DNA from 2 places in the Hydrogenoanaerobacterium saccharovorans genome. Region 2 is predicted to be linked to the other one. Evidence: riboswitches for the same ligand, from Rfam matches in the RefSeq annotation. Region 2 holds a riboswitch; the other holds the start of a gene.
The links. A riboswitch is a leader RNA that binds a small molecule or an ion and turns the genes downstream of it on or off. The one in region 2 is predicted to bind thiamine pyrophosphate.
Positions count from the first base shown of each region.

Region 1: it holds a riboswitch for thiamine pyrophosphate, as region 2 does, so the genes downstream of both, thiW (energy coupling factor transporter S component ThiW) here and thiT (energy-coupled thiamine transporter ThiT) in region 2, are expected to answer to the same signal.

Region 1 is NZ_RKRD01000005.1:633-4,055, reverse strand. Features, by position in the region: gene cytX (putative hydroxymethylpyrimidine transporter CytX) at 1-1,087, opposite strand, end outside; gene thiW (energy coupling factor transporter S component ThiW) at 1,133-1,648, opposite strand; TPP riboswitch at 1,701-1,808, opposite strand; partial or broken gene EDD70_RS15030 (prolipoprotein diacylglyceryl transferase) at 1,975-3,423, opposite strand, start outside.
Region 2 is NZ_RKRD01000001.1:1,520,665-1,524,087, reverse strand. Features, by position in the region: gene EDD70_RS07135 (DUF5107 domain-containing protein) at 1-1,635, shown strand, start outside; gene thiT (energy-coupled thiamine transporter ThiT) at 1,706-2,278, opposite strand; TPP riboswitch at 2,370-2,480, opposite strand; gene nth (endonuclease III) at 2,513-3,154, opposite strand.

The sequences.
Region 1 (3,423 bases), on a different contig from region 2:
ACATGAATAGGCGGTAAACAACAAAACCGATACCCCATAGAATAAGATTTGTACTATCCACGGGTCGGCTTGAGCGGTCTTTTTTTAGTATAAAATAGTCGGCAATTAAGATGGCAACCATAGGAGCAAATACAGACCCGATGAGATATAAGAAGTTCTCATACTGCTCTATCGGCGTAAAAATCGCCAACAGTGTACCAATAATGCAAACTGCCACAGCGGCCCATTTTTCGCTTACTTTTTTTGTTATAGTGCCAAAACTTATACCTGCAGAATAAGCATCCAAAAAAGTAGTGGTTACAGTTGAAAAAATAATAATCAGTGCACCAATCACACCCAACCCCGCCTGCATCATTATCAATGCAACATCCGATTGTGCTGTAAAGATTGCGGCACCCAAACCGATGATGTACATCCAGCAGCTCGTAAAAAAGTATACCACAGCACTTACCGCCGTAGCAGCTTTAGGCTGTTGTGCGTATTGGGTATAGTCTGAGATCAATGGCAGCCAAGAAAGCGGCATAGCAACCGAGAGCTCTACCGCTGCGCCAAAGCTCATCTCTCCAAATGGGGCAAATGTTGTGCCGCCGCGAAATACAACCATGCTCATAACAATTGTCATGAGAAAAAGAGCACTCATGGTAATTGCATTGATTTTGCCAAGGTTACTGATGCCTATCAAAATCCATACAATAATCAACACACCAATCAAAACACACCATAGTGCTTCACCTTGTGTATGTAAAACCGGGTTGGCAATCACCCCGGTTGCTCTTGCTCCGCCAATAATCATAACGGCTGTCCACCCTACCAGCTGAAGAACATTGAGCACCGAAAAAAGCAGTGCACCTTTGCTGCCGAATGACATTTTTACAGTTTCCATGGCACTTTTTTTGCTTTTTGCACCTATCAACCCTGCAAAATAAAGTAGGATACAACCTATTGCATGCCCCAGCAATATTGCCGCAATACCCTTTGCAAAGCCCAAAGGTGCCAGCAATGTTCCGGTTAATATTTCAGCAATAGAAACTGCTGCTCCAAACCAAATCAGCCCATTGCTGAGAATTGAGGTTTCACCTTTTTTCATGATTTTACACTCCCAAAAAATAATAAATTACTATGCCAATTGGTTTTATGAGCCTACGTGTTCGCCTTCTTTTCTTGTTTTAATTTTTAGTACTCCAGCTTTTTTAAGTGCTTGAATAATGATAACAGCAGCGGACGAGCCCACTGCCGTACTAATTAAAAACGGTACAACAAACCCCAAAATTGCAGCGTTGCGCCCCATAAGCCATACGGCAATAGGGTAAGCTGCTATTGCTCCCAATACTCCTGTGCCGATTATTTCGCCAGTTACCGCAAAAACAAGTTTACTACTGTACTTATACAACAACCCACCGCACAGTGCACCTACCATGCTGCCCGGGAAAGCCAAAAGTGTGCCCGTACCTGTAACCACACGAATAAATGAAGTAATAAATGCCATCGTTACGGCATAAGTCGGCCCTAACAAAACCGACGCCACCACGTTGATTATGTGCTGGACCGGAAAGCATTTTGCAGCACCTATCGGGACAGAAATTGGAGAGCATACAACACCCACTGCAATTAGTATCCCTGCCAGAGCAAGTTTGTTCAGATTTTTCATTTTATCCATCTCTTTCAAAAAAAATAGCGGAGAACCAATATAAGGTTCTCCGCTGATAAAGCAGTATCTTCCCTACGTTGGCATTATCCAAATCAGGTTTAAGGGTCGAAGTTCGATTACTTCCTCTCAGCCTGCTATACAAGCTCCCCAATATTTAGTTTCTATTATTTTAGCACATTATAAATCGTTTTGTCAATTAATGTTACCATAAACAGTATTGCACCACAAGAATATAAAAGCAAAGCATAAAAAAGAGCTGCCTCACAATTTAACTTGTGAAACAGCTCTTTGCTTATAGATTTGTTTGCAGTTGATGAGATTACAGCTTATTTTTCGTTAGAATCTTCATCGTCTTTTTTCAGTTTCAGCGCCAGTGAACCAACGATAGCAAGGCAACCGAACACAGCCAGCACTCTGGAGCTGCCGCCAAATTTGGGTAGGTTGCCAAGAGGAAGTTTAGGATCCACTATAGTAACCAATCCGTCCGGTAATGGTGCCAGTGGTACAGCCGGATCTTCGATGATAACGGTATTGTCATCATCATCGTTATTATTGTTACCGCGGTCTTTGTTACCGCCTCCGCCACCGCCGCCGGTAGTACGCTTGTAAGTGATGATTACCTCGTAGTCATAATCAGGGTCATAAACAAAATCATCGGTATACAAAACTGTTTTAGGTTTTGTAATAGTAACTTCTGCTGCTTTGGGTTGAACCTGAGTTTCGGTATCAGATAAGGCTTCTTCTGTGATAACAGCATCTGTACCAGTGGCTGGCTCAACGGATTTAGACTCTGCATTTGACGGAGCAGGAGTCTCAATTTTATCTCCTGCTTGCGGAACAGATGGTACCTCATTTAGTGCGGCGTCTTGCTTTTCAGCAGCTGCTGCCTGTTGGGCAAGTGCTTCGAGTTGAGCAGCAATTCCATCTATTGTTGACAATTGCATCACTACAACTGCCCTTGAGCGAGAAGCTGTCTTAGCAATTACAGATTGAGAAACATTCTGTTCGTCACTCTTTGGTTCTTCGGCTTTAGGCTCTTCCGTTACAGGAACTTCCGGCTTTGGCTCTTCAACTTTAGGCTCTTCCGTTACTGGAACTTCCGGTTTGGGCTCCTCAGCCTTAGGCTCTTCCGTTACTGGAACTTCCGGTTTGGGCTCCTCAGCTTTAGGCTCTTCCGTTACTGGAATTTCCGGTTTTGGCTCTTCAACTTTAGGTTCTTCCGTTACTGGAACTTCCGGTTTTGGCTCCTCAACCTTAGGCTCTTCCGTTACTGGAACTTCCGGTTTTGGCTCCTCAACCTTAGGTTCTTCCGTTACTGGAACTTCCGGTTTTGGCTCCTCAGCTTTAGGTTCTTCCGTTACGGGTGCTTCTGTTTTGGATTCATCAAGCAACGAATTGATTGGCTTTTCTTTTAAGGTGCCTCTTACTTCAATTTTAGAGAATGAATAGCTTCTACCATTAAAACTCCGCATTCTTTCGGCAAACATTTTAGCAAGTTCAACCTTAAACTCTGAGCCATCCGATGGAATGGTAAGTGCAACTTCAGCACTGTTTTGAACGCCATCTTTATCGCCATTGGTAAAGTACTCATGAGTTACAGGAATACTCACGCTGCCGTCGGGAATTTCTTTGTAATACACCTTGATAACGTTCTTTTCTTCAGAAATTTCAAAAGGCAAATCGGGTTCGATTCGGTCTCTTGTAAATCCTTTCTTCAAGCTTTCTGCATCGGGTACAAATTCAACGATAGGATTAGATTTTAGAACAGTATTTTC
Region 2 (3,423 bases):
TACGGTCATACTTGTCTTACATGTGAGCCTGTTTATTTTGCCCGCTGTACCGATGATGAAGGCAATGAATTTTTGCGAATGTATGAATTTGAACGCCAAAAATGTCTGTTTTTACAGATTGATTTTCATTTACCTGAAAACACCAATTATCTTTCTGCGCATGTTAGCATTCAAAACAGCAAACAAGAGCCTGTTCCGCTATATTGGTGGACAAACATCGCCGTTGAAGAAAACCGTGATGTCCGTATTTTCTCAGGCAGTAAAGAAGTTATCTACATCAAGCCAGAAACACAGCTGTCTCAAGATTCTGTTCATGGTTTTGGTCATGGAGAAATGCCGTTTCTTGAAACATTAAACGGTCTTGATGCAAGTTACCCCAAGAATTTACCTTATTCCAATGAGTATTTCTTTCAAAACCCGGCACAGCTAAACTATACTTGGGAGGCAGCTGCTTACAATGACGGTACTGCATTTTGGGAGCGTTCTACAGAACGTTTGCGTTACCGTAAGATGTTCTGCTGGGGTAATCACCGCGGCGGTAATCACTGGAAGCAATTTCTGTCTGATGAAGTCGGCGGAGATTATCTCGAAATTCAAAGCGGTCTTTCACCTACACAAGTACATGGTGAAGATATTGCTGCAGGTGAACGATGCAGTTTTACACAGGTATTTGGCGGCTTACAAGTAGATACTAAACTTGCTAATGACGAGTGGAACAAGTCATGCGATTACATCTACAGCTGTGTTGAACAGTCTTTGTCTGCCGATAAGCTACTAGATTTAGATAAAAAATATGATAAGCTGATTTCTATAGTACCGGATGAGCTATTACATTATGGCAGAGGCTGGGGAGCGTTGGAAGCGAAAAGAGCCCCTGCTATAATCCCTAAAGGAATGCTGTTCCCAGAGTGCACTCTCGGCGATGAACAGCAGCCCTGGTTATCGCTGCTGGAGCAGGGTAAGATTGAGCCGCTTGAAGCAGACGAACTGCCTGTATCTTGGATTACAGATGTTTGCTGGCTAGATTTACTTAAAGCTTCACTGCAAAACCCTAAAAATCAGAATGCTACAATGTATCTCTATCTTGGCGTAATGCTTTATGAAAATGATATGTCTGAGCAGGGGATTGAAGCATTTTTGCGTTCGATTGAATTACGTCCTACTGCGCTTGCATATCGCTGCCTAGCTCAGGCAATGTTGCAGCAAAATCAACTGGAGAAGGCTTGTGATTATATTGCTAAAGCCATTGAGTTAGGAGGAGCGACTCAACATCGTGCTTTTGCCGAGGAGTATCTTTCTATCTTCAACACAGCGGGCAAGTATGAACAAGCATGGAAATTCTACAATGATTTGCCGGGTGCATTAAAAACCGAAGAACGTATGCGCATTTACGCTGCCGAAACAGCTTTTGCTTTGCAGCAATGGAGCTTTTTGGAGGCGCAGTTTGCCGATACTTTTGCAATTGTGCGCGAGGGTGAAAGTATGTTAATTGATCTATGGTATCAGCGTCAGGCGGTTATTTTGGCAGAACAGCGCGGTATCGCTGATTATAAGTCTCTTATCGATGAGGTAAAACAAACACTGGAACCTCCTTATAATCTCGATTTTCAAGCCACTCCGCCTAAAAAAATATAAATAAAAAACGGTCTTTCACAATATTGTGAAAGACCGTTTTTTGTTAAATAATTTATCTTCAAAATATAAACTATACATGTCGATTTTTCAATGCACGCATAGCAACAAACTTCCAAAGAAGAACTACTACAATAACAGTAATGATCATTTCAGGTATCATATAGCTGCCGTTATAGCTAATGGAATATAGCCAAACAGGCTGACCCTCGGGCGCATATACATGCCAAATTAAAATGCCTGAGATGATATGGCATATATAACGCAACAAAGTAACAGAAAATGCCCCTACACCTGCTCCCACAAGCTGGTTGCGAAAAGGCTTTGCAAAAAACGGAGCCAGTCCTAAAACAGTGTATGCAATTACATAGTCCAGTAAAACAACCATTGTAAACCAGAAGAATGTTTCTGTGGGCGGAGGATTAATTCCGCCAAGTAACATCTGTACAAGGCTACCTACAAACGACGTAAGCAAGCCCCATTTTACACCATGTCGCAGCGCAATAAATACAATGGGCACCATGCTTGCAAGGGTTACAGTACCGCCTTGGGGAAATTTAATAAACGGAATCATCTGCAATACGGCAGACATTGCTACCATAACGGCACATTCCGCCATAATGCGGGTCTTTTTAGTTTGAGTCATAAGTCCTAATCCTCCTGTGTCAAATAACACTTTAATTTAAAAAGAACACAGGAAAAAACACCATCTAGCGTAATGCCAAATGGTGTTAGCAATTAATATTTTAATCACTACCTACGCCAGCATTATCTGGATCAGGTTCAAGGGTTGAAACACAACAGCGTTACTCTCAGCCGATTTTTCATCAGCACCCCTGTATTCTTTTCGTTTCTAGTATACACGGCGGTTGTTGCGGTGTCAAGCGTTGTTTTGGCAACCGTAGTCACAAAGGTCGCGTACACAGCATATTTTGCATTGTGGATTACGGGCTTTGCATACAGCTCTGCCGTGTAATACAGTGCGGTGGCAAAAGTCATTGCTTTCTTCGGGCGGCAGTAATTCACGCAGCTGCATTTCACATTTATAAGGGTCTTTACCCACAGTTAAACCCATCAAATTAGTCAAACGGATGCAATGGGTATCGCATACTACAGCAGGCTTGCCAAATACGTCACCCAGTACAAGGTTGGCGGTTTTTCTTCCAATTCCGGGCAGCTTCAACAAGTCCTCCATATTATCCGGTACCACACCACCAAAATCTTCAACCAACATTTTTCCGGTTGCAATCAAATCTCTTGCTTTGGTTTTATACAATCCGCAAGACTTGATGATTTCCTCTACATCCGCTACTTCGGCATTTGCAAACGCTTGTGCATCCGGATATTTTTCAAATAGGGTAGGTGTAACAAGGTTTACCCGTGCATCGGTGCATTGGGCTGCCAAGCGTGTAGATATCAACAGCTGCAATGCATCAACATAATCTAGCGAACAAACTGCATCGGGGTATTCTTGTTTAAAACGTTCAATAATTTGTAGTGTCCTGTTTTGTAATGGTGTCATTGCATAACCTCCTGTGTAAAGCGACATAACTTTACATATAATCAATAAAAATCAGTAATATGCTCATTAATCCCTGTCATACTAGCTTTAATGGTTCTTGCTATCGTGAAAATCAACTAAGACCTTTAAAACTATTCTGCATTCAATGTAAAGCTAATTTACTTTACATTGAAGAAACCGATAGTTCATACTAGATTATCTCAATATTTTGTAATTTATAAATGATTATCAAGTATTGTTAAATTATACTGCAAAAGTAGTCTTTTTGC